Regions from separate parts of the Vreelandella sp. ssv genome, predicted to be linked through region 1. Evidence: predicted binding sites of a transcription regulator. Region 1 holds the regulator's gene; each other region holds the start of a gene.
What was found. The regulator FliA, encoded in region 1, starts transcription of late flagellar genes. The targets are predictions, from matches to a motif close to CTAAAGTTNNNNNNNNNNCNGCCGATA.
Positions count from the first base shown of each region.

Region 2: AC5TBW_RS11065 (DUF4019 domain-containing protein) is a predicted target of FliA. The motif match lies at 2,561-2,587, and genes of this name have one in related genera.
Region 3: AC5TBW_RS16190 (flagellin N-terminal helical domain-containing protein) is a predicted target of FliA. The motif match lies at 2,132-2,158, and genes of this name have one in related genera.

Region 1 is NZ_CM182545.1:111,477-115,673, reverse strand. Features, by position in the region: gene AC5TBW_RS00540 (sensor domain-containing diguanylate cyclase) at 1-354, opposite strand, end outside; gene AC5TBW_RS00535 (OmpA/MotB family protein) at 383-1,054, opposite strand; gene AC5TBW_RS00530 (motility protein A) at 1,060-1,881, opposite strand; gene AC5TBW_RS00525 (RNA polymerase sigma factor FliA) at 1,923-2,624, opposite strand; gene AC5TBW_RS00520 (flagellar protein FlhE) at 2,651-3,079, opposite strand; gene AC5TBW_RS00515 (hypothetical protein) at 3,105-3,677, opposite strand; gene flhF (flagellar biosynthesis GTPase FlhF) at 3,674-4,197, opposite strand, start outside.
Region 2 is NZ_CM182545.1:2,407,762-2,411,958, forward strand. Features, by position in the region: gene AC5TBW_RS11055 (slipin family protein) at 1-466, opposite strand, end outside; gene AC5TBW_RS11060 (NfeD family protein) at 524-1,885, opposite strand; gene AC5TBW_RS11065 (DUF4019 domain-containing protein) at 2,096-2,503, opposite strand; gene AC5TBW_RS11070 (class I SAM-dependent DNA methyltransferase) at 2,704-3,447, shown strand; gene AC5TBW_RS11075 (YehS family protein) at 3,550-4,035, opposite strand; gene AC5TBW_RS11080 (tetratricopeptide repeat protein) at 4,131-4,197, opposite strand, start outside.
Region 3 is NZ_CM182545.1:3,552,563-3,556,759, forward strand. Features, by position in the region: gene AC5TBW_RS16185 (glycosyltransferase) at 1-902, opposite strand, end outside; gene AC5TBW_RS16190 (flagellin N-terminal helical domain-containing protein) at 1,192-2,061, opposite strand; gene fliD (flagellar filament capping protein FliD) at 2,199-3,551, opposite strand; gene fliD (flagellar filament capping protein FliD) at 3,711-4,197, opposite strand, start outside.

The DNA of each region.
Region 1 (4,197 bases):
CATCAACCGCTCGTTCACCGTCCCCAGTAGACGGCGTTTTCCAAGAGGGTTAAGTGGCTCAATCTCAACAATGACTTGCTTATCTTCTCGGTAAGCATGCAGTTGAAAACGTACGCTGCTGTGTTTAGGTCGAATAAACGCCAACGGCCCGGGCAGGCGCTGCTGCCCCTGAAGCTCACGACGCACTCGCTGGCTAAGACGTTTTCCCAACACGCAGGCAAGACTTAACTTCCCGTTTTCAGGGCATTCTATACCGGTCAAGCGGGTGAAGTTTGTGCTGGTAGCTTGAATACGTCGGCAATCAACATCTAATACCAACAAAGCACCAAACGACTGCAATAGCGGGCGGTACATGGACACAGGCGTGGCCTCAAGAATCTATTCACCCTTCGACCTGCTGCCTGAGCAACAGCTCTACGCGCCGGTTGGCCGCTCGGCCATCTGCGGTTGCGTTCGGTTCCATGGGTTGGGTATCAGCATAGCCGACAGCCCGCATACGAGAAATATTGAACCCTTGGCGCTCTAAATGCCGTACAACGGCGATCGCCCGCGCTGATGAAAGCTCCCAGTTAGAGGGGAAGCGGGCTGTCGAAATGGGTACGCTATCGGTATGGCCTTCTACCGAAATTTGCCCGTCAAAACCGTTGAGCACATCCATAAGACGTTCGATAACGCTACGCCCCTGAGTGGTCAACACTGCTTGGCCGCTGGGAAATAACAAGCTGGTATCAATTCTCAGCGTAACGCCTTCGCGGCCTTGCGATACGCTTACACCAGGAATATTGAGCCCAGCAAACTGCGGCTGCAATCCTTCGTGGCGGGGCTTAATACCGGTGGCCAGAGACGCTAGCGGCAACGATGATACAGCGCTAGCTGAACGCATGAAAGCAGTATCAGCGGCTTCACCGCCACCCGGGGGCGTCATCGAAAGCAGTAGCACGAAAAGCGTGATGAGCAGCGTCAGCACATCAAGATAGCTGGTTAGCCAACCCTCATCACCATCGCCTGGCGATGGTGTCATTTCCAGTGCATGGCGTGTATCACGGTCTAACATGGTGGCTATCCTTTAGCCGCCGAGCTCACCGACGAGTCAGGTCTTGGCTTGACACTATTATCACGAATTTCATCGTGGTAATTAGCCACAAAAGAGTTAAGGGTTTCTTCAATAAACGAGGGCAAACGACGTTTGGTAATCAGTGAAATACCTTCCAGCACCATGTTCATGGTAATCAACCGCTCTTCGGTACGCCGCTCTAGTTTCACTGCAATCGGCTTAAACACTAAGTTAGCGAGTAAAATGCCATAAAAGGTGGTCAGCAGTGCCACCGCCATGCGGGGGCCGATCACCTGCAGATCGCCAGCATCCATCACCTCCAGCATATTCACCAGTCCCACCAAGGTACCGATCATGCCAAACGCGGGGGCATAGGTGGCCATGGTACGAAATATTTGTGCTTCGGCATGCTCACGTGCTTTTAGGCGGGCAATGCGCCAGCGCAGCATGTCAAAAATCTCATCCTCTTTAGTGTTGGCAATCACCAACTGGATGCCGGTGCGTAAAAAAGGATTGCGCGTATGCTCCAGCTCACGCTCGACCGCGCGCACATCCCCTTTAAACCAGAGTCGCGACATATCCACCAGTTCGCGGATATCGTCACGCATATAGGTATTTTCACGCCGGAACACCAAGCCCACCAAACGTACGACACGGAGCACTTCTTTTAGCGGATAACTGATAAAGGTCGCCGCCAATGTACCGGTCACCACAATGGCCAGCCCCGGTAAATTGATGAAGCTTTCGGGGGACTCTGCGGTAAAAAACAGCACGCTCACCAGCAGCAGTATGCTGGCAAATATGCCTATTAACGTCGAAGGATTCATCCACGGCTCCTTGCCGGTCACAAGTGAGTAAACAAGAGGTGTTATGCGGAGTCGTGTAAACGCGCGCGTAAACGACTCACGGCTTGGCTATGCAGTTGAGAAACGCGTGATTCCGTTACACCCAACACAGCCCCTACTTCCTTGAGGTTGAGCTCTTCCTGGTAATAGAGCGCCATTAACAACTTTTCACGCTCGGGCAGCGCTTCTATTGCGTCAATCAAGGTTTGCCGCTGCTGGCCATCTAGCAACTGTTCAAACGGTGAATGACTCAGCTCGTTACTCACCGGCTCACCGCCATCGGCCACCAGCTCTTCAAAGGGCAGCAGTTGACCGCTATTAGTGTCATTGAGAAGCTGCTGATATTCACTCAACGGCATCTCAAGATGGTGGGCAATTTCGCTCTCTTCCGGTGCTCGACCCAGCTGTTGTTCTAATTGACGAACGGCGCTATCTACCGCTCGTGCTGAGCGGCGAACGCTGCGGGGCAGCCAGTCTCGAGTGCGCAACTCGTCCATCATCGCACCACGAATACGCTGGCTGGCAAAGGTCGCAAACGTCGCGCCTTGAGTAGCATCAAAGCGACCGAGCGCTTCTAATAGCCCTACCATCCCGGCTTGAACAAGGTCATCGAGCTCAATGCTGGCTGGCAAACGGACCTGAAGCGTCAAGGCCTGACGTCGCACCAGTGGCATGTATTGCGTCAACAGCTCACTCTGTTTGATTCTGCCTTGTGCTGTGTACATCCTCTCGCCTCGCGGCTATACAGCCTTCACTGATAGTTCACAATCATTTGCAGCCCCTGCACACGAACCGGCCGCTGGCCGGGGCGTAAGGCAAAGCGAAAATGCAATGGCGCATCTGCCGCTCGCCCCGCCAGTGCGGTGGTTGAGCCACGCATACCCGTTAACGCAACGCACTGCTCAGGATGGCATAACCAGGCGTTTAACAGCGCATCGGGGGGATATTGAAACTGCCACTGAATACGCTCAAGCTGTCCTGATCTAAGAGTAGCAACGGCGGGAGGGGCAGCGGTTTGACTAGCACTTGTCCGATCACTCATCGCCACCATCAGCCCGGGGATCTGGGTACTCCAACTACCGCTTGCCGCCTGAGCACTCGCCGCTAACCCTGTCAGTAGCAGTCCGATTAGTAGTAACGCAATCTGCACCTTCACTCCTCTTGATAACCAGCTTAGCATGCTTGGTCTCCTCGGCGGAGGTCACTCATCGTGCAAGTACCAGTAGTTCCATATTTAAGTAGTACTCGGCGGCTCCACGCAAGTTATCAAGCAACCCCTGGCGCGGCAAATGTGGCTCGTGAAGCGCCAGTAAACGGCGCGGCCCACCCCGTTCATTTAGCTGACGTAATGTCCGGTACATAGCGGCAAAGGCATCGGCATCGCTGCTGATCCAAAGTGCCCAACGGCTGTATTGATCACACAACTGAGCCAGGTCAGACGTTTCTGCCATGGCGATATGTATGTCCCAGTCATCAGGATCACCGGCCCAGCTTCGACCTAGCGTAGACCATTGCCCCAAGCGGGCTTTAACCTTATTCACCTGGGCTGCACCACTACCCGGCAATCCGACCACAATCAGCGGAATTTTAGGCTGGGGCGGCGCCATCGCTGCTGGTTCTTCGGCCATTGCTGCGGTCGGCGTTAAAAGAGAAGCAATCTGTTCAGGTTCAGACACATGCTCTGCCGCCGCAACATCAACAGCTCCCTCAGCCTGCTGCTGTTGTCGCTGCAGGTTGGCCCACTTGCGCAGTCCCGAGGCTTGATCTTGTTCGCTCACGCCACGCCCTCGCGACTAATACTGCTCATTTGGCGAATCGCATCCCGCGCCATAAATGCATAGACCAGCGCATCAAGCATACCGGTATCGCGACGGCGTCGGCTCGTGCCCGTCAGGTTGAGCAAGTCGCCGCGCAGTGTCTGCGCTCCCTCATCATCAGCGACATCGAGATGCCCCGCGACCGATGCCATACCGCTGGCCATTAACAGGCGTACTTCGGCGTTTACATCACCGCTATCGGCCTCTTTTAACTGCTGCCACGCGCGGCGCGTCAACGCTGCTAAACCGTCGCTCTGCAGTTGCGTTATCAGTAGCGAGAGCACCTCTGCTCCCAGCCGTGCCGGGGTAAGCCAATAACGCCGCGCCACGACTTTGGCACTTTCAGGGTCGCGAATTTCCCCACACCAGGCGAGCAGAGAAAGGCCGGAGGCGTCCTCTACTTCGGCGTAAGCGGTCCAAAGCTGCACGGGCTGTCCTCGAAAACGTAAGCCCACATGGTGCGTCAGCACACTGTCATTAA
Region 2 (4,197 bases), 2.0 Mb from region 1:
CATTGGCGACTTTGATACCCCACGCTTCGGTTTGGGTATCAATGATTTCCTGGATATCGTCATTAAGCTTATCGCGCTCGGAAAGCATCTCATCCAGATCATGCTTACCCAACACCGAACGTAGCGTGGTCTGCGCCAGTTGACTGGTCGCCTGGGTAAAATTCTCGACTTGAATGATCGCCTTTTCTGGATCGACGACGCGGAAATAAAGCACCGCATTAACCTTAACGGTGACGTTATCCTGAGAGATCACGTCCTGTTCCGGCACATCCATGGTAATGACGCGCAGGTCCACCACCTCCATTTTCTGAATGGCGGGAATTACAATCACTAGCCCAGGACCTTTGACCTTCTGAAACCGACCGAGAAAGAACACCACGCCGCGCTTGTATTCTGGCAGAATTCGGATCGAGGCAGCAATCAGCATCAACACCAGTACGACAGGAACCAAATACGAAATAATCATGGGGCACCTCCACTAGCAGATGGACTATCACGTAGAACTCCCCGACAGCTGCGGGCCCTAGTTGGGCGAAACGTATAACGTCAACCCTTCAAGGCGAACCACTGTCAGCTGTTCGCCCTGCTTAACGGGAACATCGCTTACCGCATTCCAACGCTCGCCGTGTAAGCGCACATGGCCATTGGTTTCAAAATCCTCCAGAGCAATGGCGATTGCGCCGATCAACTGCTCCGCGCCAGTATGTACCGGGTGGTGACGAAGCTTTGCAAAGCGTACCAGTGTCCAGAGCATCAGGCCTCCTGAGACCAGTGCCACCCCCACGATAAGCGGCAATGAAATGGAGAGATACTCGGCATCCATCAACATGACCGACCCGAGCACAAAGGCGACAATGCCTCCGGCCCCCAGCACGCCAAAGCTTGGCATGAGCGCCTCCCCCACCATCAGTGCCAATCCCACTACGATTAGTGCTAATCCAGCGTAGTTAATCGGCAGCACTTGAAACGCAAACAGAGCCAACAGCAAGCAAATGATCCCGATGGTGCCCGGAAATAGACTTCCCGGGCTGGCAAGCTCATATATCAGCCCGTAAAAACCAAGAATCATTAAAAAGTACGCAATATTGGGGTTGGTTATCAGTGACAGGATTTGCGTGCGCCAATCCGGATCAAAACGTTCAATGGTGAGATTATCGGTAGAAAGGGTGTAGTCACCGCGCTCCATGATGACTGTCATGCCATTGATCTGTGCTAGCAGGTCGTCGACATCACGTGCTACCACATCGATGACATTCTGCTCCAGCGCCTCGCTGGCAGTGAGATTAACCGCATTGCGCACGGCATCTTCAGCCCAGTCGGCATTGCGTCCATGGCGTTCCGCTAGGCTGCGGATAAAGCTCACCGCATCTTCCATCACTTTACGCTCCATAGCGCTGCTTTCACGCCCCGGCTGGTCTGCTGCGTCTTCATCCTCTTCAGCACCGCCGCCAGACAACCCGCCACCGCCCATTTGTACCGGCGTTGCAGAGCCTAAATGAGTCGATGGGGCCATCGCGGCCACATGGCTACCATAGAGCAAATAGGTACCCGCGCTAGCCGCTCTGGCACCGCTGGGAAACACATACATTGCGACAGGGATATCTGAATTGAGCATTACTCGAATCATGTCCCGGGTGGTGTCTACCAGCCCACCTGGGGTATCGAGTTGAACAATCACTACCTCACTACCCTGCTCGCGAGCCTTGCGTAGACCGCGCTCTAAATAGTCCTTGGTAGCCGGACCAATAGCACCGTCAATGCTAAGAACTAAAGCATTGGAAGGATTAGTTTGCGCAACAGCCTGCCAAGTGAACGACAGCGCAGCCACTAGCAAGCTGGCCAACAATAGCCAGAACCAGCGCGATTTGAGAGAAAGGGCAGCCATCATCACTCCCCACACTCGGCACCTTGAAGCTATATTCCTGGCATTAATCTATTGGCCGCTTTCAAAGCCGAGGGTTATATACATAACTTAGCACTCGCGTTGAGCTTCGCCATGAATAGTGTCGATAGGGAATTTATGCGCGCAACACGCACAACCGGCGTGAAAGTAATTTAAAGCTGCATGGGTTGTAACGGGTTTTGTAGTCGAAGACTAATTCACATAGTAGCCGCTTACTTTCCACATTCCTTCTTCCAAGTGAGGGGTAATAGTTTCAATAATTTGCGGCTTATTTTCAAAACGCGTTTGGAACGTGAAAACCGTATAGTCACCCGCTGGAGCCCCTGGCATTGAGGTTTCACGGATGACCCCTATTCGACGTCTGGATTGAACACCACCGAAATCACGGCGCGCAGCATCAATGGTTCGGGCCAGCATATTAGGAGACAATGGTATTTGTAACAGCCTGGATGAAGATTCCCATGCTTGCTCATATTCTCCAACATCAATAGCCTCTAGCCACGCCAATGCCGCCGCTTCTGCCTCATTAGTGTTTGCATGAGCGTGAGTAGATAGAGTGAGGAGTACGGAGGCGAAGATAAATGTAAATATACTGGGCATAGAGGGCTCTCGTGGTATTTAGCAACGACCAGAGAAAACGTGATGGTCTTAGATATCTATCGGTAATTGTCAGGGTTTCTTTAGGGCCGCGGGATGTAATTGCGTAACAATAGAGCTCCAAGCTATACCTGCTTCTCAAACCCTATCCGCTCGTTTACTATGCGCCACCCCCTTATTTCCGTGCTCACCATTAGGCTACTATGTCCGTCAACGCGCTCTATACCGACCTTTCTGGCTACTACGATTTGATGTGCGTGGATATTGACTACCAAGCGCAAAGCGATGCCATTCGTAGACTGCATCAGATCTTCGGTAACGACGGAACGACCCACCTCGATTTAGCCTGTGGTACCGGCCCCCACGTGCGTCATTTCATTGATTTTGGCTACCTAAGCAGTGGGCTTGATATCAATCAACCCATGCTGGATATCGCCGCTATGCGTTGCCCGGAAGCTCAATTTACGCGGCAAGACATGAGTGATTTTGAAGTTAACGCCCCCCAAGACTTAATTACGTGTTTTTTATACTCGATTCACTACAACGACGGGATTGAGAAGCTAGAAGCGTGCATGTCCAGCGTGCACCGCGCGCTCAAGTCTGGCGGTATTTTCTGTTTTAACGCGGTCGATAAAGACAAAATCGATAACGGCTTATCTGTTAAGCACAGCGCCACACAAGCAGAGGATATGTTCACGTTCCGTTCGGGCTGGCACTACAGAGGGGAGGGTGAAAAGCAGTCGCTTAGGCTCAGTATTGAGAAGACCAACGCAGAAGAGACACAGGTCTGGAACGACGAGCACCCCATGGTGGCGGTTAGCTTTGCGGAGTTAATCGACCTCCTAGCGCCGTACTTTGAAGTGCATGTGTTTGAGCACGATTATGAAACAATCACTCCCTGGAGCAGCCTCTCAGGCAATGCAATTTTTGTGTGCGTAAAAAAGTAATAGCTGGCCACGGTTGCAGCATGATTGATAAGGCAAGAGATGACCATTGCTAATCCCCCTTGCCTCTGAGGCGATACAGATTATTAACGCTGTGCTAGGCAGTTATGCTTCCGCACTGGGATGTTGTTGATTGGGGCGTAACTGAAGCTGGATGCCGAGTAAGAAATTTCGCAGTACCTGATCTTTGCACTCGCGATAATTCTTGTGGCTTGGCTTGCGGAAAAACGCGCTTAATTCATGATTGCTTAAGCGAAAACCAGCCAGCTCAAAAATAGCCAGAATATCTTCAGCCTTTAAATTCAGCGCAATGCGCAGCTTCTGGAACACCATATTGTTGTTCAACTGCGATTCTGGCGCAGGCTGGGGGCCTTCGCGCTTCCCACGCTTAAAGCTAATAAAACCGTTCAGAAATGCCGCCAGCTCTCTGTTCTTCATCGTCACAAAGGCGTCGTCTTCATCCTTTTTCAGCCAGGCAGTGACCTGCTCTTGAGCCACGCTGACCTCTGCCAAGGCGAAGATATCCACGATGGTGCTGTCTTTTAAATCGAAGGTGTAGCGTATACGGCGAAAAATATCATTATTGGTCAAGATAGTGTCCCTAGTCTTAGGCAAACCCAGCACAATCAAGCTTCATGTGCATTTATGTCTAACGTGAATAACATTCAAAACAGCAGCTTAATAATTTAACCCGCCGTCAGTTTTCCAAGCAGCTCATCAATTTCATCTTTAAGCTCGCCATCTTCTATTTTG
Region 3 (4,197 bases), 840 kb from region 1:
GCGATACCGGCGTTGCCAACCATTTCTGGCATACCACCGCGGTTGGTAATTAGTGCTGGGATGCCGTTAAGCATGGCCTCTGCCAATACACGTCCCGAACTTTCCCACCAGAGGCTAGGTGCCACTATCACACGGGCTCGGCCATAAGGGACGCGCATATCACTTGTGTTTGCAGTAACGGTCACATTGCTCAATGAATTACGCAGTTTACCCATTTTCTGGGTGGTTTCCCGCAGTACAGCCGACCAGTCGGCCCGCGCCTCAACTACTTCTAACTCAATATCAGGCCTTTCTCGCTCCAGCTTTTCGGCTAGCTGCACAAATATGCTCGCGCCTTTTTGCCAACTAGGGTTAACAAATAATAGGCGTTGACGTTCATGCTCCTCCGCGACAAAGCTTTCTGAAGCAATGAACTTGCCCACTGGCTTAGCCGCATATCCTACCGTTTTACGGTACATATCCGCCGTTGCCTGGCTGTCAGTTAGAATCAGATTCACATCACGGCACCAGCGTGGTGCTTTGTAGCTGCCATTAGCCAAGTAGAAGGCGACCTGAAGACCTCGATCACGTGCCTCGTCGGCAATTAACATATCTAGGGTTTGGCCGCCGTAAAACCACACAATATCAGGCTTAAATGAATCCAGCATATAGAGGTACTGATTGTACCAAAGCCCTTCTTCATGAGTCGTAAAGTGGTTACGGTTGTGGCTATAACTGACCACCAATTGGTGGGTTAGTGGGCCGTCCTGGGCTTCGATCAATTGGTGCAGGTGGGCACTAAGGTCTTGAAATTGCTCTTTTAGTTCTCTCATTCCCTTTGGGTTATCGAATACGGTCGCACCAAGCACTTTGACATCATAGCCATGAGCTACCAACTGCAATAACATTTGCCGCACAGTCATGCTGGCCCCGCTAGAGGAATCTAGCAAGCAGAATGGGTTAGCCCATAATATTCGGGGTTTGCGTTTTTGAGTAGCAGATGAAGAAGAGTTCTTAACCATGAAGCGGCTCACACAGAGAAGTGGCAATGTACCTAGCTTACCTTGGCAGAGCTGTGGGCAAAGGCGCGAATGCGCATGTATTTAAGTAGATGTTCTAGCAATCAGTACCGCTCAGGTGTTGAAGCAAGCAAAAAAACGGGGCCTATTGGCCCCGTTATTACTTTCTTTCAACATATTACCAACTAAGGTATTAGCCCAACAGAGACAGTACAGACTGCGGCGTCTGGTTAGCCTGTGCCAGCATGGAAGTGCCAGCCTGCTGGAGAATGTTAGCGCGCGTCATGTTAGACACTTCCACCGCGTAGTCGGCATCTTCGATACGCGAACGGGCTTCAGAAAGGTTCGTAGACGTGGTCGCCAGATTATCGATTACCGAATCAAAGCGGTTAAGCGTAGCACCTAGAGTTGCGCGATTGGTATCTAGCGTTTCAGTTGCAGTATCAACCGCATCAACTAGGCTTTGGAAGCTAGTATGTTCGCTACCACTCACAGCAGCAAACACTAAACTGTCAGCACCAGCAGTAACTACACCACCGCTAGCTCCGTCTAGTGCCAGACCTGCGCCAGTCGCATCAACGGTTTTTACAGCAATAACATCTTGGTCAGTAGTATTGGAGCCCACCTGAATACTCAGACTACCGCTAGCATTTAGCAGGCTTGTGCCGTTGAAGTTGTTACTTTCAGCCACACGATCAATTTCAGCTAACCGCTCGTTAATCTCGGTTACGATGGCATCACGATCTTCTGCAGCATTGGTGTCGTTGGCACCTTGTACCGCTAGCTCACGAATACGCTGTAGGTTGTCGTTGATTTGGTCAAGGCCACCTTCCATGGTCTGAACCAAAGAGATACCGTCGCTAGCGTTACGACTAGCTTGATCCATGCCTTTGATCTGGGCAGTCATTTTGTTGGCAATGGCTTGGCCAGCAGCATCGTCTGACGCGCTGTTAATGCGCAGGCCAGATGATAGACGCTCTTGCGCTTTAGCTAGCATGGCCTGTGAGTTGGACAGGTTGTTCTGGCCAATCAGGGCAGTAATGTTAGTGTTGATTACAGACATGTGAGTGCTCCTCGAAATTTAACTGGCCATGTGGCCTGCTTAGCGGCGCTTGCGTCGCCGTTATTATAATTAACGGCAGGCCCACCGATTTCTTTAGAAAAAATTACTCTTTTTTATGTAAATTACTGTAAAGCATTTTAATTATTATTCTGCATATTACTCAGCACGCTGAACTGCTGGGAGAGGTAGCTACTCATAGAGTTCATTTGCGCGATCAAGCCATCCAGTTGCCCAAACTGCTTGCGGTAACGCTCAGTGCTTCGCTCAATACTTGCTTCCATACGCAGCTTACGCACATCCAGGCTGTCAACTCGCTGCTCCGCACTATTCACCGAGCTTTGAATAATGCCATCTTCTGCAGTGATGGCTTCAAGCGTGGCGTTTAAGCGCCCTGCAAAGCCACCTTCTTCGGTTTCGCCCGCAAAGAAGGCAGATAGCCCCTCGGGGTTGTTGGCGACTGCATCGTCCAACTTATCCTCATCGACCTTTAATCGCCCCTTTTCATCAATGGCGATGCCCAGTTGTGAAAGACGTGAAAGATCGCCGGTGCCGAGGGTGTCTGTTATATCCCGGCGCAGGCGGTCTTCAATCGTACGAACAGTTCGGTCGCCCACTAATTCGCCTGATGTTTCGCCTTCACCGTTGTATGCCGTCATTCGATCAACGGTGGATTTCATTTCGTTGTAGTTGCTTACAAAATTATCAATCGCCTCTCTCAGCGCCCCTTCATCACGCTCAATCAACAGCGTAACGGGATCACCAGACACCGCCGTGAGGTCAAGCGTTACGCCTTGGATGGCCTCTTCAACGCGGTTGGTTTTACTGGTGATAGCAATGCCATTGACATTCAGCTCGGCGTCTTGACCTGAACGTTGGGTGGCTGCATCCATGGTCAGCGATGCCAAGCCTGAGAAACTCTCCAGTGAAGCATCTTGGCCCGTCTCTTTTGAGCTCAGCGCTAAGCGGTACCCGGTGCCATCATTTACGATAGAAGCAGTGACACCAGCCTCTTTATCCGCGTTGATTTGGTCACGAACATCAGCCAGTGTGCTACCTGCTGAAATAGCAACGTCGTAGCTTGTTTGCGTAGCGCCAGCACCGAAGTTAAGCGTCAGCGTTGCATCGGCTGCTGTTAGTTCTTGGTCTAGCGCCACGCTATTAGAAGCAGCGCTGCCTGCGCGTGCCAATTGGGTAACGGTCACTTCATAGCGCCCGGCATTCGCGGTTTCGCCTGCGGTCGCCAATACGCCATCGCCCGTCACGGTGCTTTTTTGCTGCTTAAACGTAGAGGCCTCATTCAGCGCAGCAATAGAGGCTTGCACCCTATCCATCGCTGATTCTAGGCGCCCATAAGCAGATATTTTGGTTTTCTGAGCACTTTGCTGCTCTAGAATAGGTACAAGCTTTTGGCGTTCGGCCGCTTTAAGCTGATCCACCAAGCCAGAGAGATCCAGACCAGAACCCACACCAAGTGCAGTTATCGAAGCCATGACTCAGTTCCTTATAAGTAGTAGATAAAGGTATCTATGGGAATTATCGGCTGTGGAGGGGAAAACTTTAGCGGCTATGACTTTTTAGGCTATTCCAAAAAAATGCCCAGCACATTGTGCCAGGCATTTCACATGAAGCTAATTTAGCTTTTTATCTATTTAACTTTGGTTTTGCTGTCCCAGTGCTGCAAACTGCTGGGTTAAGTAGGCGCTGGTTTGATTCATTTGTGCCACCATACCGTCCATTGCTTGGAACTGGGTTCGATAACGCTCTACGGTTTGTTCAATACGGCTTTCAGTGGTAGTGAAACGGTCTTCTAACGAATCAACGCGCCTTTCAGATGCACTGATAGCGTTTTCAAGACGACCGTCTGACCCGACAAGGCTCTCAAGTGACGCGGTAATTTGACCTGCCATGCCGCCCTCTTCGCTATTCCCTGCGAAAAAACTCGCGATTTTATCTGGCTGATTTGTAACAATACTATCTAATTTATCTTCATCAATAACTAGCTTGCCATCCACTTGGAGAGAGATACCTATATCAGATAAAACATTAAAGCCATCCCCACCGACAACACTGCTGATTGTTTGACGCAGTTCCCTTTCAACAGCGCGAGTCGTCGCATCGGCGTTCAACCCACCCGCT